Regions from separate parts of the Leisingera sp. ANG-S5 genome, predicted to be linked through region 2. Evidence: riboswitches for the same ligand, from Rfam matches in the RefSeq annotation. Region 2 holds a riboswitch; each other region holds the start of a gene.
The links. Region 2 has a riboswitch for cobalamin ahead of RA25_RS12135 (DUF4198 domain-containing protein). Riboswitches for the same ligand answer to the same signal wherever they lie in the genome.

Region 1 (7,713 bases), on a different contig from region 2:
TCTGCCCGTCCTGCAAGGCCCCGCATTTCCCGCGCACCGACCCGGTGGTGATCATGCTGATCACCCATGGCGACAGCGTCCTGATGGGCCGCTCCCCCGGTTGGCCTGAAGGCATGTACTCGCTGCTGGCAGGCTTCGTCGAGCCGGGCGAGACGCTGGAGGCCGCGGTGCGCCGCGAAGTGCTGGAGGAAACCGGCGTGCGGGTCGGCCCGGTCAGCTACCTGTCCAGCCAGCCCTGGGCCTTTCCGATGTCGCTGATGTTCGGCTGCGCAGGCGAGGCGCTGAGCCGTGAGATCACCATAGACCCGGAAGAGATCGAGGACGCCATGTGGATCAGCCGCCAGGAGATGATGACCGTCTTTGCAGGCGAACACCCGGTTCTGAAACCCGCACGCGAAGGCGCAATTGCGCAGTTTTTGATCAAGAACTGGCTTGCAGACACGCTGGACTAAGGCGCATATTTGCCGGAAACGGCACCGACCCCAAGCCGCAGACGAGGCAGGCGAACATGGAATTTCACAGCAAGGAAGACATCGAAGCCCCGATTGCAGAGGTGTTTGCGGCGATCTCCGACTTCGGCACGCTGGAGCGGTCTGCCCTGCGGCGCGGCATCGAGCTGCAGCGCACCGGTGACCCTGCCCATCCGGAAAACGGCCTGGCCTGGGACCTGTCCTTCAGCTTCCGCGGCAAACCGCGCGCGATCAAGCTGACGATGGCCTCTTACACGCCGCCGTCGGGCATGGCGCTGGATGGCAGCGGCAGCGGGGTTGACGGGCGGATGGAAGTCGAGCTGCTGGCGCTGTCGCCGCAACGGACCCGGATGTCGGTCCGGCTCAAGCTGTCGCCCACCACCCTGACAGGGCGCTTGCTGGTGCAATCGCTGAAACTGGCGCGCAGCAACCTCAATCGCCGCTTCAAACTGCGGTTGGCGGATTATGCCCGCTTGACTGAAGAGCGTCTGAGCCGGACAGCCTGAGGAAGCCCCGGTCAGGCCTGCGGCAGCAGCCGCGGCCACAGCGCGGCATTGGCGCGGGCAAAGGCGCCCAGATGGCCGATTTTCTGGACGCCGGCCTGCTGCGGATCCAGCACAATCCGGCGCTGCGGCACATCTCCATAGGCATCGCCCAGCCGCCAGACCGCTAGCGGCGGCACCACGTCGTCATCCGCCATCGCAAACAGATCCACCGGGATGCCGGTTTCCGCCCAGCGGGGCTGCGGCAGCGTGGTGCCGGTCTCCGGCAGGTAGCTGCCCGGCGTGGTGCACCAGCGCCGCCACTGCCAGTAGACACCAGCCGGCAAGTCGGCCCCGAACCCCACCGCGCGCCCGGGCAGATAGCCCAAGGCACGGACCAGCGCCGGCACATGGCCGAACCAGAAGGCCAGCGCCAGCGCGCGGTAGGGCCAGGGATGATCGTGGTGATGCACCAAGCCGCCCGCAACCACGATCATGCGGGCGACGTCCGTCAGGCCTTCCTGCAGGGGCATCAGCATCGCCCCCAGAGAATGGCCAATCACATACATCGGCACGCCCGCATAGTGCCGCTGCATTTCTGTCCGGGCGGCTGGCTGATCCGCCAGCGCCCAATCACCCATGGTGGCCTGTGACCGGCGCGGGTGCATGCGCGCCGAGGCCCCGAAGTCCCGGTAATCGTAGGTTAGGCAAGCCATCTGCCGCTCTGCCGCCAGCCAGCGCGCGAAATGCCGGTAGTAGCCCTGCGGCACCCCGGTTGCGCCATTCAGCACCACCGCTGCCCTGGCAGGTCCCGCAGGGTGATAGAGCCGCCCGGCCAGCACCGCGTCACCAGCGGCAAAGCGCACGCCCTCCACCCGGACATCCGCGGCGTGTTCTGAATGGCTGTCGAGCATGGCACCCTCCTAGACCGATTGGTCTATTCCACCTCTGGACCAATCGGTCTAATGCTGTCAACCTGCCGTCATGACTGACGTGACGACACCCTCTGCCGCCCCGGACGGCCCCGTCCCAACCCGCGAGCGGCTGCTGCGGGCGGCCGCCGGCCTGTTCCGCAACAAGGGCTACAGCGGCACCGGCCTGGCCGAATTGCTGGCAGCGGCGGAGGCGCCGAAGGGCTCGCTCTACCACCATTTCCCGAACGGCAAATCCGATCTGGCCCTGGCAGCGGCGGACTGGGCGTCGGAGCAGATGCTGGTGCTGATCGACGCGTCTTTCACTCCTGCCCCGACGTTTCAGGAAGGCGCCAAGACGGTCTGTTACAAACTGGCGAAACTCTTTGACAAACAGGGCAAATGGAGCGGCTGCCCGGTCTCCGCCACCCTGTTCGAGGGGCCGGAGAACGAGGCCTTCCACCAGCACGCCGCCAAACTGTTTGAGGGCTGGATCACTGAAACCGCGGCCCACGCCCAGCGCCTCGGCCTGGCCGAGGCAGAGGCCCGCGCGGCTGCTGAGAATTTCTATATCCTGCTGCAGGGCGGCTGGCAGCTGGCCCGGGTGCGGCGCGATTCGGATGTGATCCGGGGGCTGCACCTTCAGATGCACAGGCCCCTCCCCGCCCATGTGCAGCCGCAGAAAAACGATTGACGACTCGAGGCGGAAGCCGCTACCGCTTGTGTCGATGGTTCCCGCGCCACAGAATCTTGTGTCCGGGATGAAAAGGGAACACGGTGCGGCCCTGCCCAGCGCAAGGCCAATTCCGCGACTGCCCCCGCAACTGTAAGCGGCGAGCGACCCCGATAGAGCCACTGGCCCCCAAAGAGGCCGGGAAGGATCGGGAAAGCTGCGACCCGCAAGTCAGGAGACCTGCCATCGAATGTGAAACTCGAACCCGGGCGGGGTGTCCGGACAGGGTCTGATGGCACCGCGGGGCTCCCGCTTTCTCATCCGGTCTCCTGTCCCCGAACCCCCGCACTACGCGCGGAGGGCGCAAACATGATGTGGACGGACAAGACGCATTTCTATGCGGCAACGGATTGCAAATACCTGGGGCGACCCTGCCCGGCGGCAGAGCGGATGATCGCCAAACTGGCCGAGGCGATGACCAAGGCCAAGCCGCTGACCCAGGAAGATTTCGAAATCACCGGCACCAGCGCGCTGGACGGATGCCCGCGCAACTGCCCGGCGCAGTTCGTGGCCAGCCACGACCGGATCCGGCTGTTCTGCGGTGTCGGAGAAGAGGCCCCGCGCGAGGGGCTGGACCGGTTTGCCGATGCGATCCTCGGCCGCGACGGCACCGGTTTTGCCGCCTCAAAACTGGACGCCCGCCCCTGCGCACTGATGGAGGCGCTGCCGAAAACGGCAGAGGCGCATCAGGCAGAGCAGATGCTGGCGCTTTAGGCCAGCAGTCAGGGCACAGAAACAAGGTTCGGCAGGCCGCACTGAGCTGCCGCCTTATTGCGGCCGGAACCCCGCGGAACGACCGGCGTAGGCCCATTCCATCTGAGCCTGCGTCTCCACCGCGCAGGGGCGCACGGCCCGCAGCCGGGCCAGCGCCTGCGCGGGATCTTCGCCGCTTTCAATCATCAGCCGCAGCACCGCCATGCCGGAGCGGCCACAGCCGCCTTTGCAATGCACCAGCACCCGGCCGCCGCCCTCCAGCGCCATTCGCGCCGAAGCGCTGGCCTTGGGCCATTTCATTGCCACCTGCCGGGATGGCACGTCGAAATCCGGCACAGGCAGATGCACCCAGCGGCAGGCCATGCTTTGAATGTCGCAGCCCAGCCGGTGACTGCCCGCTGCCGCGTGTTCCTCAGCCGTGGTCATGGAGATCACGAGCCCGGGTTTCCAGGCATTGATCCGGCCCATGTCGCCAGGGTAGTCGCCGCCCTTGCCAGGCAAGGGGCACAGCGCCAGCATCCCGCCCGCGACGGGCACCTCGTATATGGAAATGTTCACAGGCACAGGCATCTCTTGCGCCGCAGTCCCAGAGACTTCGTCAGATCGCATGCCGCCTCCTCGCGTTGCGTTCCAATTCCCACTCCCGCCCAGGGTCTTGCAAGGGGATTCTAACCGCCAAACCCGCCAAATCCAAAACCTTTTCTTGGCTGCCCGGCAGCAGCCCATCAGCGGTGGACGAACCGGCTGCGCTTGAATACCCTGCGCGGAACGCGGGACACCCGCACATCGAATCCGGCACGAGACATCATGAACGATACCCCCAGCGGCACCACCCCTTCCCAATACCAGGTTCTGGCCCGCAAATACCGGCCAGAGACCTTTGCCGATCTGGTGGGCCAGGACGCCATGGTGCGGACGCTGAAAAACGCCTTTGCCGCCGACCGGATTGCCCAGGCCTTCATCATGACCGGCATCCGCGGCACCGGTAAGACCACCACCGCCCGGATCATCGCCAAGGGTATGAACTGCGTCGGCGAGGACGGCCAGGGCGGCCCCACCACCGATCCTTGCGGCAAATGCGAGCATTGCACAGCGATCATGGAAGGCCGCCATGTGGACGTGATGGAGATGGACGCGGCCTCGCGCACTGGCGTCAATGACATCCGCGAGATCATCGACTCGGTGCAGTACCGCGCCGCTTCGGCCCGCTACAAGATCTACATCATCGACGAAGTTCACATGCTGTCGACCTCCGCCTTTAACGCGCTGTTGAAGACGCTGGAGGAGCCGCCCGCGCATGTGAAGTTCATCTTCGCCACTACGGAAATCCGCAAGGTGCCGGTGACGGTGCTGTCGCGTTGCCAGCGGTTCGACCTGCGCCGGATCGAGCCGGAGGTGATGATTGCCCTGTTGCGCAAGATCGCAACTGCCGAAGGCGCCGAAATAGCCGAGGACGCGCTGGCGCTGATCACCCGCGCTGCTGAGGGCTCTGCGCGGGATGCGACTTCGCTGCTGGATCAGGCGATTTCCCACGGCGCCGGCGAGACCACTGCCGATCAGGTGCGCGCCATGCTGGGTCTTGCAGACCGCGGCCGGGTGCTGGACCTGATGGACATGATCCTGCGCGGCGATGCGGCGGCGGCGCTGACAGAACTTTCGGGTCAGTATGCCGAGGGCGCCGACCCGCTGGCGGTGCTGCGCGATCTGGCGGAGATCACCCACTGGGTCTCAGTGGTGAAGATCACGCCTGATGCTGCCGAGGACCCCACCGTCAGCCCCGATGAGCGCGCCCGCGGCAAGGCAATGGCGGATGCGCTGGCGATGCGGGTGCTGACCCGCATGTGGCAGATGCTGCTGAAGGCGCTGGAAGAAGTGGCCGCCGCCCCCAACGCAATGATGGCGGCCGAAATGGCGGTGATCCGCCTGACCCATGTGGCTGACCTGCCCTCGCCTGAGGAGCTGATCCGCAAGCTGCAGGACACGCCCCCGCCGCCGCCCCCCGGGCCGGGCGGCCCCGGTGGCGGCATGCAGATGCAGGGAATGGGCGCCCAGGCGCTTGGCGGCACTGCGCCGCAAAGCGGCCCGGCGGGCGGCGCGCCCGGCGGCTCACCTGTGGCCCATGGCGGCGGCGGCACGGTGACAGCACTGGCGCCGCAGGTCAGCTCTGCCCTCGCCCGCTACCCGTCGTTCGAGCATGTGGTCGAACTGATCCGCACCAACCGCGATGTTAAACTGCTGGTCGAGGTCGAGACCGGCGTGCGCCTGGTTTCCTACCAGCCCGGGCGGATCGAATTCACCCCCTCGGCTCAGGCGCCGCGCGATCTGGCCGCCCGGCTTGGCTCGGCGCTGCAGAACTGGACCGGTGCCCGCTGGGTGGTCTCCATCGCGCCGGACGGCGAGGCGCCCACAATTGCCGAGGTCCGCGACGCGGCTGAGAACGCCCTGCGCGAGAAGGCGACCGCGCATCCGCTGGTGCAAGCCGTTTTAGAGAACTTCCCCAAGGCCAAAATCACCCGCATCCGCACACCGGAGGAACTGGCCGCCGAAGTTGCCGCCGAAGCCCTGCCCGAGGTGGAGGACGAATGGGATCCCTTCGAGGACGGCTGACGGCGGGCCTGACGGCCCTCTTGTTAACAATGCCGGCCACCGCCTTTGCCACCACTTGCTTTGACACAGGGGAAGCACAAGACAGCGCATGGGATGTCCTTGTGCGGCTCTCGTCCAAACCTGTTGCATTGGCCCTCTTTGCCCTTGCCGGATTCGCACTTTATAGCGGAAAGCGACTGCCGTTTTCACTCGCGGGCGCGCTGTGGGGCCTTCTGGCCTTCGTCATAGCCGTAGATAACCACGAGCTTTTCTTTGATGATAAGAAGGCCTTGGGCATAATCGAAGACTGCACCGCTTCCCCCCACTTGTTCATCGCGCTCGCAATTGCGATATGTGCGGGGATGACTTACGGCGCCCTGCGCCCCCGCACTTAGGAGAACACAGATGCTCAAAGGCCTCGGCGGTCTTGGCGACATGGCCAAGATGATGAAATCGGCACAGGAACTGCAGACCAAGATGGCGCAGATGCAGGAAGACCTGCACAACGTCATGGTGACCGGCGAGGCCGGCGCAGGCCTGGTCAAGGCAACCGCCTCCGCCAAGGGCGACCTGAAAGCCCTGGACATCGACCCGTCGATCTTCAACGGCGACGACAAGGAAGTGGTCGAGGACTTGATTCTGGCCGCGATCAAGGACGCCCAGGCCAAGGCCGCGGAAAAGGCGCAGGACGAAATGGCCAAGCTGACCGAAAGCATGGGTCTTCCCAAGGACATCAAGCTGCCGTTCTAAGAACCGGCAAGCTGAATGCAAAAGAAGGCGGCCCGTCTGGTGCCGCCTTTTTCTTTGCCCGCCTCATCCAGTCTCCAGCCGGAACTTCAAAAAACGCTGCCCCTCGTATTGCACCGCCCCGGTCTGCACCGCCCCCAGCCGTATCAGCGGCAGCAGATGGCGGCGGGTCGGCGGCAGCAGGAAGGTGACAAAGGGAATGCGCGGATCCTGGCGGGCAAACGCCAGTGCCTTGCGCGCGATTGCGGGGCCAAGGCCAAAACAGTCCGCCCGCAGCACCAGCCCGAAATCCCACTCTGCGCCTTCTTTCTGGAACCCGCCCCAGCCGAGGTAATCTTCCCCGCGCAAAAACGCCCAATGGCCCAGCCCGTCGCGCTGCCAGCAGGCCTCCTTGGCCGCCACGAAATCCCTTGCGGCGGCCTCATCCCAAGCCCCTGCCAGCAACGGCATATGCTCGGCCATCCGCGGGTCTGACATGTGGCGGGCAATCTCCTGCGGCGACACCTCCGTCAGCCGGCCAAAATACAGCTGGGGAGTTTCTCCTGCGTCTCGCGCTATCCCGTCGCCCATCCCGAACCCTCCGCCTTTGCAGGCGAGGCATACCCCTGGGCGCCGGAAAAACAAACCCCGAACATTTTACCGCGCGGCCCTTGCGCTCCGCGGTCCCGGGTGGCCTATATGGCAAGGAACCTTAAGGCCCGCGGCATGATCAAGAACTCTACCACCAACATCGAAGACCTGATTGCCCTGATGGCCAAGCTGCCGGGGCTGGGGCCGCGCTCGGCCCGGCGCGCGGTGCTACATCTGATCCGCAAGCGGGCGCTGCTGCTGACCCCGCTGGCTGACGTGATGAGCGAAGTGGCGGCGACCGCCCGCGAATGCCTCAACTGCGGCAATGTCGGCACCAGCGAGATCTGCCCGATCTGCACCGACGAGGTGCGCGGCAACGGCGAGCTGTGCGTGGTCGAGGATGTGGCCGACCTCTGGGCGATGGAACGCTCAGGCGTGTTCAAGGGCCGCTACCATGTGCTCGGCGGCACGCTCTCCGCGCTGGACGCGGTGGGCCCGGA
Region 2 (7,713 bases):
GACTTGCCTAGGTTCAGCGGGCCGAAGGCGACATCTTCGGCCACAGTCGGGCAGAACAGCTGGTCATCGGCGTCCTGGAAAACGAACCCCACACGGCGGCGCACTTCGTGAAAATCCGGTTCGCTGTTGCAAGGTTTTCCGAATGCTGTGACAGAACCGCTATCGGGTGCAATCAATCCCATGATGATTTTTAGGAGCGTGGATTTCCCTGCTCCATTTGGTCCGACAATCGACAGCCGTTCTCCCGCATTGAGCTTCATCGAGGCGCCTTCCAGCACCGGATCAAGCCCAGGGTAGGCAAAATGAATATCATTCAGATCAAGAAGCGGCATAAAAGGCCTCTGCCCAGATCAGGGCGGCAAGGGCGGCGGTAAGTGCCGCGGCAAACAACAGGTCCGCCCTGCGCAGGCGGAAGTCTTCCAGGAGGATGATACGGCCGGAGAAGCCCCGGCATTTCATCGCCGCCAGAATGCGTTCCGACCGTTCAATGGCGCGCACCAGCATCATCCCCACCAGATAGCCGTAGCTGCGGTAGGTGTGCCAGTTGGTGCCGGGGCGGAAGCCGCGCAGCTTCATCGAGGTGCTCAGGCGCTGGTATTCCTCGCGCAGGACATCGATGTAGCGGATAGTGAACATCATCAGATGCACCAGCCGCTCCGGCGTCTTGAGGGCAAAGAGAGCATGTCCCATCGTCACGGGCTCCATGGACCCGGCCAGCGTCATGACCGCCAGGATGACGGCATTTGCGGTCAGGGCAATCTCGGCCGCGCGCCGCAGGCCTTCCCAGCTCGCCTCCAGCCCCCAAACAGAAAGGACTGGGGTGCCCGGAACAGTGAACGGCAGCAGCACCAGCATGAAGATGATGAAACTGTCCATCATCGCCATCCGCTTCAGCGTCTTCCGGGGCGGCAGCCCGGAGAAAGCCAGTAGCCACATCGACAGGCCAAGCGCAGCTGACAGCACCCAAAGGTTGCTAAGGGAGACCACCACAACGGCATAGACCGCGGTCATTACGATGCGCATCCGCGGGTCAAGCGCGGTGACCTTGGCGCGGAAGGCACCGATGCCGCTGAGCGGTTTTTCATCGCCAGTCAGGACATAAGTCATGCTTTGCCACCGATCCTGCGCCGTGCGGCGATGTAGAAGCCCAGACCAAAAAGACCAAAGATGTAGCCGATGCCGCCAAGCACGGATTGGAAATCCGACTTGTTCTTAAACGCGGTAAGCTCCAGGCGCAGCGGGCGCAACTCGTTGCGCATCATGGTGGCAAGCTCAGCGCGGGTCTGATCGGACAAGCCGGCAGCCGTGTAGGCCGGAGTGATTGCTGCGGAGCTGGCCGCTGCAGACGTTGCTTTGCTGGGGCTTTGGCCCAGGATCTGCGCGACGTCCGCCGCATCCATCATCATTTCAGCAACATGGCCCGCGCCCAGATCACCGCGGAAGATATGCGTCACCGGTTCTGCCGGGGTGAACAGGAAGAAGCCGTCAGCGTCGGTCCTGGTTTCACCCAGTTTGCCGCCAGCTTCGTCAAAAACCTCGATCAGCAAGTCCGGAGCCATATCACCATTGGAAAAGCCGACCTCGCCCTCAATGTCCGACCCCGATGGAAACACCGCAGAGATCACATTGTGCGCCAATGCCGGCAGCGGTGCCAGCAGGGTGAGGATCAGAACGCAGGAGCGGATCATGCCAGGCTTCCTTTCGTGTCAGCAAACAGTTCGGGTTTCACCCGCCGGGCCAGGAAAATGGCGGCGCCGGACAACAGCGCCTCGATCAGCATCACCGGGATATGGGAAAAGAACACAAGCTTGGCGGCAAGGATGAACTCGTCACCGGACAGCATCAGCGATACTGCAACTGCGAGGGTCGTGAGGGCAATTGCTGCACCGCCGCCAATGCCGCCCCAGATCGCCCCTTGCAGCGGCGAGCCGCGCGCCACCAGCGGCCGGAACATCAGGCCGACCAGAACAGCAGGCAGGGCAATATTCACCGCATTCACGCCCAGCACGGTCAGCCCGCCGAAGCCAAAGAAGACCGCCTGCAACAGCAGCCCGACAAACAAAGCCGGGAATGCGGCCCAGCCCAGCACCAGCCCGGCAAGCCCGTTCAGGATCAGGTGAACCGAACTGGGCCCGATCGGGACATGGATCAAGGAGGCCACAAAGAAACTGGCCGAAAGAACACCTGCCGCAGGAATTCGCTCCAGCGGCAGGTTGCGCAGACCCATGGCAATACCGCCGACGGCGGCAACCGCGCCGCCGATCACAACCGGGTTCGACAGTGCGCCGTCTACGATATGCATCGGTCTACTTTCACTTCAGCTCTTCTGCGTGGATCCACAGAACAGCATCCTGGCTGAGTTCCTTGCCGTCGTGCTCGGTCGCCGGACCGGACCCGAGTGCCGCAAAGCCCCAGTAGCCTGCTTTCGGAATGCCAAAGGAAAAAACGCCGTTCTGGTCGGCGATGGCAACAATTGCGCCGCCCGGCATCTCACCCACGGTGGGATCAGTGGTTGAGAATTTTTCCAGATCCGGCTCCGACGCCATGAACTCGACTTCGATCTCGGCACCCGGAACCGGCTTGCCGTCCGCCAAAACCTGACCGGAAAAGGTGGAGCCTACGATGACGTTATAGGGCTTGTTCAGCGGCAGGATCTCGGTCGCCAGGCCAGCCGGCTGGTCCCAGTCTGTGGGCAGCGTGTTGCGGTTCAGCACGACCTTGGAGATCTGCTGGATATAGATGTCTTCACTTTCCTCGTAGTAAGGCGAAGGGACCGTCACCACGACATAGTCGCCGGACCGCTTGACCGGGACCGAGGCCTTGTAAGCCGAAGCTTCGTTTTCAGCCCCTTTGAAGGTGGCGGGTTCCAGGCGGTCCGACAGGTCGGTCTTTTCACCTTTGTGGATCATGAAAAACTCTTCCGGCTTGCCCATGTCCATCGCATGGCCGTTGGCCATCGGGTGCCAGAACACCAGGCCCATCGGCACGTCGCCGGGCTTTTCGATCAGCGCTTGTTCAGTGTAGTTCAGCTGGAAATGCGCCGAAGCGGTAACCGGCAGGGAAACGGCCAGAGCAGCGGCCAGGTAGTTCAGTTTCATTTCGTCCTCATTCGACGATACAGGCGCACCTGCAATCAGGAATGAACAACGGGGAGTAGCGGCACGGAAACGCCTGAACGGCACACGCGCCAGACGCGCACCCCGGCGTCCGGTGGAAAAGGGCAGTAACCCCGCAAGCGGAGCCTCAGTCCCCGTGTCCGGCAGGTCTCCTGACTCGCGGGTCCTGGCTCGGCTGGCCTTCCCGGGGATGTTCCCAGTGGCGTATTCAGCGTCACTCACCGCTCACAGTTGCGGGGGCAGTCACGGATTTGGTCCCTTTTGGGTACGCCGCACCGTGTTCCCTATTTCTTCCGCTGCGCATTGAAACACTCGCGGAACCGGTCACCTTGGCTGAATGGCAAACCGGAATTTCTGAGTCAAGAGAATCATGTTCTGTTCACTTGGCCGTCCGGTGCCGATGGTTTTTCTCCTGCAGTGCTGCAGGGATCAATAGGCAGGCATGTTCCTATCAGAGGAACGGGGAAACACCGCTGCCTTTCGAAGTTTTTTGTATGCGTAATCAATCATCGTCACTTGAAAAATTGGAAAGGCAAATTCGGCGATATGGATGCCAGCCCAAGGCCATTTCTACTCAGGTTGCGAATTCTCCCGCTTGACAGAATAAGTTCAGTTTGCCTAAGTCCCGACCATTCTGGTCCGGCTGGGAGACCACCCGGTTAAAAGGGAACACGGTGAGGTGTAGCCAACAGGCGCCGAATCCGTGACTGCCCCCGCAACTGTGAGCGGAGAGCAATGCTGCGGTATGCCACTGCCCCAAGGGGCGGGAAGGCGCAGCAAAGCCTCGACCCGCAAGTCAGGAGACCTGCCAGGATGATCACCCTATCGCGGTGCGGGGCGCGCCGAAGATAACGGACCTTCCGTAGTGGTGGCAGTTTTCACCGTCTGCGGGGGCATTGCCTTCCAAAGACCAAAATTATGAACATGCTGCCAGGTATGGGCAGCCGCTTGGCCTGTGCTTGCTGCGTGGGCCGGGAGGAATGGAATATGCGCAAGGCAAGCCTGTCCCTGGCCGCCGCCCTGGCCGCCGCCCCTGTAATCGCAACCGCTCAGGATGAAGAAGTCACCGATCTGGGGGAGATCATCGTCTCCGGCGGCTTCACGCCGGTCGAGGCCCAAAAATACGGCCGCTCAGTCTCAGTCCTGACCAGCGAAGAAATCGAAGATCGCGGTATCACCACCGTCCGGGACGCGCTGCGTTCGGTCCCCGGCCTGATGGTGAACGGCTCCGGCGACAGTTTTACCCAGGTCCGCATCCGCGGTGCCGAAGCCAATCACACGCTGATCCTGATCGACGGCGTCGAAGCCTCGGGCGGTGACAGCGAGTACATTCTGTCCGGCCTGGACACTGCCAATATCGAGCGGATCGAAGTCCTGCGCGGCCCGCAGTCGGTGTTCTACGGCTCCAACGCCTCCGCCGGTGTGATCAACATCATCACCAAGTCCGGTGGCATCGGCACGGAATACGGCGGCAGCGCGGAAGCGGGGTCCGACGGCTACCGGGCCTCGGCCCGAGTTTCGTCGCGGACCGAGCGCGGCGGTATCGCCTTCAGCTTCGCCCATGACAATGACGACGGCTATGACACCTCGGGCGATGGCGGTGAAGAAGACGGCATCCGCCGCAATACACTGCAATTGAAAGGCGACTACCTGGTCACCGACCGGCTGAAACTTGGCTTCAACTTCCGCACGTCGGATGAACGCTATGACAGCGACCGCACCTCCTTCACCGCAACGGATGCGGCTAGCTATGTCGTGGATGATCCGACGCAATTCAGTGACCGGGATGAGCAACTGGCGCAAGTCTATGCTGAACTGGACACATTGGGCGGCCGCCTGAAACACCGCCTGTCAATCGAACGCACTGACTTTGACCGGTCCTTCAATGGCGGCACCCCGACCGAGACCAAAACGGAAGCAGCAAAGTACCTGCTGAGCTTCGGCCTGGACGGGCAGTTAGCGGATCAAGCAGACCACCTTCTTAACGCGATGCTGGAATGGGAAAAGGACTCCAGCAGTTCCAACCCGGCCTTTGCGCGCGAAACCAATTCGATTGCCCTGGAATACCGCGGCAGCTTTGCCAACGGCCTGGACCTGCAGCTCGGGGTGCGCCACGACAACAACAGCGTATTCGAAGACGCCACCAGCTGGACCGCCAGTGCTTCTTACACTTTTGCAGACAGCGGTGTGCGCCTGCACAGCTCGGCTGGAACCGGTGTTGTGAACCCCTCTTACTTTGAGCTGTTTGCCAACAGCACATTCGGCTCCACCACCTATCTCGGCAATCCGAACTTGCAGCCGGAGGAAAATCGCAGCTTCGATTTCGGGATTGAGGTGCCGTTCCTTCAAGGGCGCGGCCTGGTTGATGTGACCTATTTCGACGAGACGCTGACAGGCGAGATCGAGAGCTACATGGTGAACGCAACCACGTTCTCCTACCGCAACCAAGCCGGTGACAGCGACCGCAAGGGTGTTGAGCTGGCAGCAAGCCTGGAAGCCAGCGAATACCTCGATCTGCGTCTGTGCTACACCTATCTGGACGCCACCAACCCCGATGGCTCGGTCGAGATCCGCCGCCCGGAGCACGAGCTTCTGCTGAGTGCCACACTGGATACTTTCAATGGCCGCGGCTCTGTCACCGCGGACATCCGGCATGTGGCAGGTAATTGGGACAGCCAGTTCTTTGGCTCCTTTGCCACAGCTGAGCTGCCGGATTACACCACCGTTGATGTGGCTGCTGAGTATGAGCTGACGGATAACGTGGTGCTGACCGGGCGTGTCACCAACCTGTTTGACGAGGACTACGCGGACGTCTGGGGCTACGCCAAACGCGGCCGCGCCGCCTATGTCGGCGTGCGGGCCTCGTTCTGATCCATGTGCTGGCTGCCCGGCATAGCCCTGGCCCTTTTGTGGGCCGCCACCGGCGCCTTTGCCGGGCCGTCACGCGTGGTGTCGATGAACCTCTGCACCGACCAGCTGGCGATGCTGCTTGCGGCACCCGGCCAGCTGGCCTCGGTCTCCTACATCGCGCGGGACACACGCGCCTCGGCCATGGCTGACGCAGCCATGGCTTATCCCGTCAATCACGGGCTGGCTGAGGAGATATACCTGCTGCAGCCTGATCTGGTGATTGCCGGCGCCTATTCAACACCTGCCACCACGGATATGCTGCGCCGTCTTGGCGTGCCGGTGGTGGTGTTCCAGCCCGCCAGCTCGCTGCAAGATGTGCGCGCGCGTATCCTGCAGATGGGTCGGGTTCTGGGCCGCGAAGAAACGGCCCGCGCACTGCTGGCAGACTACGACCAGCGGCTGGCAAAGCTGGGGCAAGCCGGACCGGAGGCACCACGCGCCGGGCTTTATGCCGCCAACGGGTTCACTTCCGGCAGTATGACCCTCGCGGGCCGGATCCTGCGCGCGGCGGGGCTGCGCAATATCGCGGATGAGCTGGGCTATGCGCACTCCGGTCATATGCCGCTGGAACTGCTGGCATTGTCGGCGCCCGAATTGCTGATCGGCACGTCGCCCTATCCGCGCGCCTCGCGCAGCGAGGACAATCTGGCGCATCCGGTGGTGCGGCAGCTGGCCGCCCGCAGCGGCGCCGGGCAGATGCGCGATGCGGATTGGGTCTGCGGCACCCCGCATGTGCTGCGCGCGGTGGAAACCCTGGCCGCAGAGCGCCGTCTGTTCATGGAGAAGGAGATCCGGGAATGACCCGTCTGATGCTGACGCTGGCCGCAGCGGTGCTGGCGCTGTTCCTGCTGTCGCTCACGGTGGGGCCGGCTGATGTGGGCGCTGGCGAAAGCCTGGCCGCTCTGTTTGACGAGGGTTACGGGCCGCTCACCCTGGTGATGCGGGAAATCCGGCTGCCGCGGGCGCTGCTGGCAGTGATTATCGGCGGCGGGCTGGGGCTGGCGGGTGCCGCGATGCAGGGCTACCTGCGCAACCCGCTGGCTGAGCCCGGGCTGATCGGTGTGTCCTCCTCGGCGGCGCTGGGGGCGGTGCTGGCGATCAACACCGGGCTGGCGGCCAGCCTCACCTTGGGCCTGCCGCTGGCGGCGCTGGCCGGTGCTCTGGCAGGTGTGTTTCTGGTGATGGCGCTGGCCGGGCCGCAGGGCGGCTCGCTGACGCTGATCCTTGCGGGCATTGCGATTTCGGCGATGGCGGCGGCGCTGACCTCGCTGGTGCTGAACCTGTCGCCCAACCCCTTTGCCGCCAATGAAATCGTGTTCTGGATGATGGGCTCTCTGGCGGACCGCTCAATGCTGCATGTCTGGCTGGTGCTGCCCTTTGCGCTGACAGGGGGCGCGGTTCTGCTGACGCTGGCGCGGGGTCTGGATGCGCTGACCCTGGGCGAGGATGCGGCGCAGACCATGGGGATGAACCTGAACCGGCTGCGGCTGCTGCTGGTTGTCGGGACGGCCGCCATTGTCGGCGGCGCCACTGCTGTGGCGGGCGCTATCGGCTTCATCGGCCTGGTGGTGCCGCATATCCTGCGGCCGCTGGTGGGCGGCCAGCCGTCGCGGCTGCTGTGGGCCTCGGCACTTGGCGGCGCCATCATGCTGCAACTGGCGGATATTGCCGTGCGGATCATCCTGCC
Region 3 (7,713 bases), on a different contig from region 2:
CGCGGTTGTTTCCATGACCTATCCCTTTGGGCCAAAGTTTTCGGCAAAGAACCGGTACCAGTTCCCGCCCATGATGCCGCTGACCTCGTCATCGTTCATGCCCGTCGCGCGAAGGCCTTCTTCGATGTTTCCAAAGTCGCGGTTGTCCTTGAACCAGCTTGGCATTTCCGGGAAGCCCGGCGCGGCGGCTGATCCTTCGCCGTAGTCGATCTCTTTCGTCCAGCGGCCGACCCGCATCCATTCAACGATGCTGTCGGGCTGGTCCTGGCAAAGATCGGTGCCGATCCCGAGATGCTCCACCCCGTATTTCTCGGCGGTGCGTGCGACCATCTCGCAGAAGCTTTGCAAGGTGCAGTTAGATTTATCTTTCAGATGGTGCGGATAGACCGAGAAGCCCAGCATGCCGCCGTGGCCGGTCACCGCGCGGATCACGTCGTCCTTCTTGTTGCGCAGCGCGGGCGACCACTCGTGCGGGTTGGCATGAGTTATGGCGATGGGGCGGGTAGAAATCTCCGCCGCCTCGATGGTGGAGCGGTCGGCGGAGTGGCTCATGTCCACGACCAGGCCGACCCGGTTCATCTCCTTGATCACCTGCTTGCCCATGCGGGTGATCCCCATGTCCTCAGCCTCGTAACAGCCGGTCGCCAGCAGCGACTGGTTATTGTAGGTGAGCTGCATGAAGCGGGCTCCGAGCGTGTGCAGGATCTCGACCAAGCCGATGTCATCCTCCATCGGCGAGGGGTTCTGGAAGCCGAAGAACACCGCGGTACGGCCGGTTTCGCGGGCCTTGTCAATGTCAGAGGCCCACTGCCCCTTCATGATCAGATCCGGGTACTGCTCGAACCAGCGGTTCCATTTCTCGAAGTTCAGGACCGTCTCGCGGAAGGTCTCGTGATAGGCAATGGTGACATGGATCGCGTCCACGCCGCCCTCGCGCAGCTGGCGGAAGATTTTCCCGGACCAGTTGGCATATTGCAGGCAGTCGATACGGTATCCGGTCATTCAAGCACCTCGGTTATCAAAGTCGCGCACCCGGCCCTAGGCGGCGGGCAGGATGCGCCCGCCACAGGGGAAACAAGGAGGGCGGGCGCTTCCGCAAACTGGCAGGCCGGTCTTCGGCGCGGCCAGGATTTCAGTCTCAGACCGGCTTGCCGGCGCTGATGTAGGCGGTCTTAACGGTGGTGTAGAATTCCGCCGCCGCCTTGCCCTGCTCGCGCGGGCCATAGGAGCTGTCGCCGCGGCCGCCGAAGGGCACGTGATAGTCGGTGCCTGCGGTCGGCAGGTTGACGGTCACCACACCGGTGCGCGCGTTGCGGCGGAAATGGGTGGCGCGGGCCAGCGACTGGGTGACGATGCCGGAGGTCAGGCCGAAATTGGTGTCGTTCACCACCGACAGCGCCTCGTCATAGCTGCCGACCTTGATAACGCTGGTCAGCGGCGCGAACATTTCCTCGCGGTTGATGCGCATGTCGTTGGTGGTGTTCAGGAACACGCCCGGCGACATGTAGAAGCCCTCGTGCGGCATCTCCAGGCGCTGGCCGCCGCATGCCAGCTCCGCACCTTCGGATTTGCCAAGGTCGGCATAGGCCAGGTTCTCGTTCAGCTGCTGCTCGCTGACCACCGGGCCCATCTGCACGCCCGCTTCCAGCGCGTGGCCCACTTTCATCGCCTGCGCACCCGCCACCAGTTTTTCAACAAAGGCGTCGTGCACGGCTGCGTGGACCACGAGCCGGGAGGAAGCGGTGCATTTCTGGCCGGTGCCACCAAAGGCGCCGCCCAGCGCCAGGGTGACGGCCAGGTCCAGGTCGGCGTCGTCCATCACGGCCAGCGCGTTTTTGGAGCCCATCTCCATCTGCACCTTGGTCAGGTTCTGGATCGCGGCAGCAGCGATGCCCTTGCCCACCGGCACCGAGCCGGTGAAGGAAATGGCGTTCACCTTGGGGCTTTCGACCAGACGCTGGCCGATCGAACGGCCGGAGCCCATCACCAGCGAGAACAGGCCCTTGGGGATGTCCTGACGCTCGATGATCTCGGTCAGGGCCACGGCGGACGCCGGGGTGATGTTCGCGGGTTTCCACACCACTGCGTTGCCGTAGCAGAGCGCCGGCGCGATTTTCCAAGACGCGGTTGCGGTCGGGAAGTTCCAGGGGGAGATGATTGCCACCACGCCCACGGCCTCGCGGCGCACGTCCACTTCGATGTCGGGGCGAACTGAGTCGGCGTTTTCACCGATCTGGCGCAGGCATTCGGCGGCGTAATAGGTGAAGAACTGGCCGGCGCGGTAAACCTCGCCCTTGCCCTCGGCCAGCGGCTTGCCTTCTTCGCGGCTCAGCAGCGTGCCCAGTTCCTCGGCGCGGGCCATCAGCTCATTGCCGATGTTCATCAGCACCGCCTGCTTGCGCTCCAGGCCGTAGGCGGCCCATTCGCGCTGTGCGATCTGCGCCTGATCCAGGGTCGCTTCCAGCTGATCGGAGCTGGCCTGGGCAAACATGCCGACCAGATCGCTCAGATCCGAAGGGTTGCGGTTTTCGATTTCGCTTTCGCCCGCCAGCCATTCGCCGGCAATCAGGTTCAGTTTGGTCACGGAGAAGCCCCAGATGCTGAATTTCAGGTTTGCAGCAGGATGGACTCCACCAACAGCATCAGTCAAACTCAATAAACTGTAAAGAACTTCAGGATTTTTGAAGCATGGCATTGAAAATCGAAATGCTGCGCGCCTTCTGCACTGTGGCCCAGACCGGCAACTTGTCCGAGGCCGCCAACCGGCTGGGCCGGACCCAATCCGCCGTTTCAATGACGCTGAAGCAGATGGAGGAGCATCTGGGCAAACGGCTGTTCGAGGGCGAGCGCAAAAACCAGCTATCGCCTTTGGGCGCGCAGGTTTTTGAACTGGCCCAGCAGCAGGTCCGGCGTTTCGACCAAACCGTGCAAAGCATCGAATTGGCGGCAGAAGCAGCCCACGGCCTGTTGCAGATCGTGTCGGTTCCATCGGTTGCGGCACTGGTTTTCCCGGCAGTGCTGGAGCACATGACGGCACGGCATCCGGGCCTCAAGGTGGAACTGCGCGACACCGACACCCAGGAGGTGCTGGATGCACTGGCGGAGGGAAAGGCCGATATCGGCATCGCCTCCGGCTATCATCCGCTGAATGGCGTCAGGGCCGTGCCTCTGTTCGAGGACCGCTTTGGCTTGGTCTGTTCCACCGATCATCCGCTGTACCAGCAGGAGGCTGCCCCTACCATTGCTGATGTGATCGGTGCATCCTTTGTCCGCAACGCCCTATGCAGCCTGATCCGTAACGAGCGCTTCGTTGAGGCCAGCAGTAATGCCGACGTGACGATCCACAACACCCATTCGCTCATCACCATGGTCCGGACCGGAAAATGGGTCACGGTTCTGCCACAGACAGTTGCCCGGTTCATGCCGGAGGCCACTGCCTTCCGCCCGATTGCCGATCTTCCCGACAAGCGGGAGGTTTACTTGTACCAGCGCGAACGGTCCCGCTTTTCCGCACTGACAGAGGAGTGCTGCGCCTTCATTCAGTCCTGCGACCTTTCCGGCGAGCTAAGCTGAAAAATCCGGCATGGCTGGGCGCCAGTCCCCCTGATGTCTCAGGCCAATTGGAAGGACAGAAAGGGACCCGCGCCCTCGGCATCCTGGACCCAGCGTGCTTGGATGCCGAAAATCTCAGATACGGTTTCCGGAGCCAATGCCTGGCTGGGTGCGCCGCAGGCCACCAGGCGCCCGTGTGACAGCACCGCCACACGGTCGCAAGTCAGGGCCTGGTTCAGGTCATGCAGGGCCACCACGGTTGTCACCTGCAGGTTCCGGATGCAGTTCAGGATGGACAGCTGGTGGTGGATGTCCAGATGGTTTGTCGGCTCATCCAGCAGCAGAAGCCCCGGCCGTTGCGCAAGGGCGCGGGCAATGTGCAGCCGTTGCCGTTCGCCGCCGGACAAAGTGGCCCATTCGCGGCGCGCGAAGCCCTCCATTTCCACCGTATGCAGCGCCTTGTCCACCAGCTGGGTGTCTTCGCTGCTCCAGGGTTTCAGCGCCGACAGCCAGGGGGTGCGGCCCAGCTCGACGACGGACCGTGCGGTGATGCGCTCAGCCGTGTCGGCCTGCTGTTCGACAATGGCGATCCGCTGGGCGATCTCCCGGCGGGTCAGCCGGGCCAGCGGTTGGTCCGCCAGCAGCACTTCGCCATGCGAGGGTTTGGCCAGGCCCGACAGCAGCCGCATCAGGGTTGATTTGCCGGAGCCGTTCGGGCCCACCAGCGCCAGCGTCTCACCCGGCTGCACCGCCAGCGAGACGTCCTGCAGCAGAGTTTTGCCGCGCACTGAGAAAGACAGGTTGCGGGCTTCGATCCTCATCTCGCAGTCCTTTGCCCGCGCACCAGGATCACCGCAAAGGACGGCGCCCCGATCAGAGCGGTGACCACCCCGATGGGAAGCACCTGGCCGGGGATGATGATGCGGGAGACGATATCGGCGGCGATCAGGAACACGGCGCCAGTCAGCGCCGCTGCTGGCATCAGCCTGCGGTGGCCGGGGCCTACCAGGAACCGTGCCGCATGCGGGATCACAAGGCCGACAAAGCCGATCGAGCCGACGATCGACACCATCACCGCGGTCATCAGCGCGGTGGCAAAAATCAGCACCACCTGCACCCGGCGGACCGTGATGCCAAGCGAGGCCGCGGAGTCGCTGCCAAAGGTGAAGGCGTCCAGGGCGCGGGCATGAAAGCGGCAGATCATCCAGCCCGCCAGCGCCAGCGGCACCGCCAGCCACACATCCGGCCAGCGCACACCGCTGAGGTTGCCCATCAGCCAGAACATGATGCCGCGGGCCTGATCCGCATTGGCGGATTTGGCGATAATGAAAGCGGTCAGCGCATTGAATAGCTGCGAGCCGGCAATGCCCGCTAACACGATCTGCGCCGCTGCGGCGCGGTTGCCCCCTGCCCCGGCGGCCCGCGCCAGAATGGCGACAAAGCCAAACGCCAGCAGTGCGCCGTTAAAGGCACCAAAGGACAGTGACAGGGCGCCGCCGCCAAGACCTGCAATGGTGACCGCCACCGCCCCGGTCGAGGCACCGGCCGATATGCCCAGAATGTAAGGGTCCGCCAGCGCGTTGCGCAGCAAGGCCTGCAGCACTACACCCGCAACCGCCAGCGCCGCCCCGCAGGCCGCAGCCACCAGCGCCCGCGGCAGCCGGTAGCTCCAGATGATGCCCTGATCCACCGGGTCCACCGGTAGGCCCGCCCCGGCCAGCTTGTTGGCCAAAACGGACAAGACAAGGTCAGGCGCAAGCGAGGTTTCCCCGATCATTGCGCCTGCCAGAACCGCCGCGGCCAGCACCGGCAGGGCAAGGCAAGCGCCCCGGATGCCCTGCCAGGCCAGTACGGCGGCTGCACTCATGCGCCGTTGCCAATCGCGCTGAGTTCTTCCGCCAGGTCTTCCAGCGCCGGGATGGCACGGATAGTGGCATCCATCGCCTGGGCGTCCATCACCACGATGCGGTTGTTTTTAACCGCATCCATCTGGCTGGCGACCGGGTCATTGCGCAAGAACTCAAGCTTCTTCTCGTAGTCATCAGCGGCAAAGCGGCGGCGGTCCATACGGGCAATCACGATCACCGTCGGGTTGGCTTTCGCGATGGTCTCCCAACCGACGGTCGGCCATTCCTCGTCGGTCTCAATGACGTTTTTCAGGCCCAGCTGCTGCATCATGTAGCCCGGTGCGCCCTTCTGGCCGGCCACGAACGGGTCGCTTTCCATCTCGGGCGAGGAGAACCAGAACACAGCGGAGGCGTCGTCCAGCGCAACCTCTTGCGCCTTGGCCACAGCCGCGGCCTCACGAGCCTTGTAGTCGGCGACCAGCTCAGCGCCTTTTTCTGCCTCGCCGAAGATCGCCGCCAATTCCTCAATGCCCTGATAGAGGCTGTCGGTGGTGAACATCTCGGTCCGGGTGCCGTCGCCGCCGGTGGTGTTGTCCTTGCCGACGCAGTCCGCGGGCATCACATAGGTCGGGATACCAAGATCATGAAACTGCTCGCGCTTGGCGACGATGCCTTCGGGGCCGATATGCCACTCATACTGGGCAGCCACCAGGCCCGGGCGCTTGGCCACAACGCTTTCAAAGCTTGGGTCATTGTCGGCCAGGCGCTCAACCTTGTCGTTCAGTGCGGCGTACTCGGGCAGAACATCGTTGAACCAGACCGAGGTGCCCAGCACCTTGCCACCCAGACCCAGCGCATAAAGTACCTCTGTTGCGGCTTGGCCAACGGTCACGGAGGACGCAACCGGTGCCTCGAAAGTGACGGTTTCACCGCAGTTTTGAATAGTCAGCGGAAAGTTTTCGCTGGCTGCTGCGGCCTGAGCTGCCGCAACGAATGAAAGGCCCATGAGGCCGGAACGCAGAAACATGATCTTCGATCTCCATGTGTCAATGACCGGAGAACGGGTGAAGGGCATTGACCAGCAAGGCGGAGGGTTTCCCCTTCTTGCGGCGCCAGGAACGGGCGACGCATCTAGCCGGCAACCTCCCCGGACAACCCCGTCCGGTGTGTTTCGGTTTTCACCGGCAGGTCTCCTGACTGGCGGGTCACTGTCTGTCCCGTCTTCCCGGACCCTTCAGGCCCAGTGACACGATGGGACAGCACTCGCCGCCTACAGTTGCGGGGGCAGTTCCGTTTGGCGCCAGGCGGCACCGCGGATTCCCTCTTAGCCCTTACGGGACCGGTAAAGCGCGGGTAGCGCATCACTTCTCTTGCGGCAAGAAAAACTTCGTCGGTCAGCAGAATTCTTCGGGTCTAGTCATGCAACTCCACGCTCCGTGCAGGCATCGACCCAGGACCCGCGGCAGTTAATTGCAGAATCCGAAGGCGCAGAGCGCTCTAGGCCGCCTTGAAGCACCGGTCCACCAATGCGTTCGTATCCAGGATCAAAATCGACTCGAACCTGCCGTCTGGCGTTTTGTGCTGCAGGCACCCGGATACATCCTCAGCAATGCTCTTGGAGGTATTCTGCTGGTCCAAGGGCTTCAGTTCAGCCACGCGGTTCTCCGTCGTGATGATTATTTCATCGACAGTGTCCACGAGGATTCCAAACTTTTGCGCGTCATGCTTGAAAATCAGCACTTTCTGATCGCGGCCGGACCCGGGCGGCAGCCCATACAGCACCCGTGGATTGAAAAGGGTGATAAGCTCTCCCCGCAAATTCAGGATGCCTTCGACGAAGCTCAGTGAAAACGGCGGTTCGAGCAGGTCCAAAGGACGGTTGATCACTTCGCTGACTTCAGAGGTGTCGAGCGCGAACCGTTTCTCGAAAGTGAACTTGATAAATGTGCGCCTTGCCGCGCGGGCTTCCAGTTCAGCGGCCTCTTCTTCCGATTTCTCGGGTGGAAAAATCTCCTGGCAGGCTTTGGCCGCAGCCACAAAACTTGGCTCCTGCAAGAGCTTTGCCGGATCAAGCATCATGACAATTTGGTTGTTCTTATCCAGCAGACACCCGTTCACAAGATCACCGCGCGGCAGGGCCAGTTTGGCAAAGGGCAAAACTTCATCCTCGAAATAGGGCAGGATGCTGTCGATGGAAAAGACCATGAGCCCGACCGGCCCTTCTGCGGTGTCGATGATCAGCATTCTGCGCTCCTTGGGGATCGTGGCCCCAAGCACAAATTTTGCACTATCTCCCATGAAGCCGCGGAAATCT

Region 1: another riboswitch for cobalamin. It lies ahead of RA25_RS04270 (hypothetical protein); the one in region 2 lies ahead of RA25_RS12135 (DUF4198 domain-containing protein).
Region 3: another riboswitch for cobalamin. It lies ahead of RA25_RS19005 (ABC transporter substrate-binding protein); the one in region 2 lies ahead of RA25_RS12135 (DUF4198 domain-containing protein).

What each region holds. Positions count from the first base shown of each region.
Region 1 is NZ_JWLH01000002.1:138,899-146,611, reverse strand. It holds gene nudC (NAD(+) diphosphatase) at 1-452, shown strand, start outside; gene RA25_RS04285 (SRPBCC family protein) at 509-976, shown strand; gene RA25_RS04280 (alpha/beta hydrolase family protein) at 988-1,866, opposite strand; gene RA25_RS04275 (TetR/AcrR family transcriptional regulator) at 1,937-2,557, shown strand; cobalamin riboswitch at 2,576-2,798, shown strand; gene RA25_RS04270 (hypothetical protein) at 2,906-3,310, shown strand; gene RA25_RS04265 (protein-tyrosine phosphatase family protein) at 3,365-3,880, opposite strand; gene RA25_RS04260 (DNA polymerase III subunit gamma/tau) at 4,061-5,917, shown strand; gene RA25_RS04255 (hypothetical protein) at 5,893-6,291, shown strand; gene RA25_RS04250 (YbaB/EbfC family nucleoid-associated protein) at 6,302-6,646, shown strand; gene RA25_RS04245 (GNAT family N-acetyltransferase) at 6,710-7,213, opposite strand; gene recR (recombination mediator RecR) at 7,349-7,713, shown strand, end outside.
Region 2 is NZ_JWLH01000007.1:28,397-36,109, reverse strand. It holds gene RA25_RS12155 (energy-coupling factor ABC transporter ATP-binding protein) at 1-332, opposite strand, end outside; gene cbiQ (cobalt ECF transporter T component CbiQ) at 319-1,107, opposite strand; gene RA25_RS12145 (hypothetical protein) at 1,104-1,688, opposite strand; gene cbiM (cobalt transporter CbiM) at 1,685-2,302, opposite strand; gene RA25_RS12135 (DUF4198 domain-containing protein) at 2,313-3,098, opposite strand; cobalamin riboswitch at 3,242-3,456, opposite strand; cobalamin riboswitch at 3,735-3,943, shown strand; gene RA25_RS12130 (TonB-dependent receptor plug domain-containing protein) at 4,104-5,987, shown strand; gene RA25_RS12125 (ABC transporter substrate-binding protein) at 5,991-6,827, shown strand; gene RA25_RS12120 (FecCD family ABC transporter permease) at 6,824-7,713, shown strand, end outside.
Region 3 is NZ_JWLH01000016.1:84,060-91,772, forward strand. It holds gene RA25_RS18975 (hypothetical protein) at 1-15, opposite strand, end outside; gene RA25_RS18980 (membrane dipeptidase) at 19-1,002, opposite strand; gene RA25_RS18985 (aldehyde dehydrogenase family protein) at 1,139-2,584, opposite strand; gene RA25_RS18990 (LysR family transcriptional regulator) at 2,689-3,573, shown strand; gene RA25_RS18995 (ABC transporter ATP-binding protein) at 3,612-4,373, opposite strand; gene RA25_RS19000 (FecCD family ABC transporter permease) at 4,370-5,419, opposite strand; gene RA25_RS19005 (ABC transporter substrate-binding protein) at 5,416-6,426, opposite strand; cobalamin riboswitch at 6,566-6,758, opposite strand; gene RA25_RS19010 (chemotaxis protein CheW) at 6,897-7,713, opposite strand, start outside.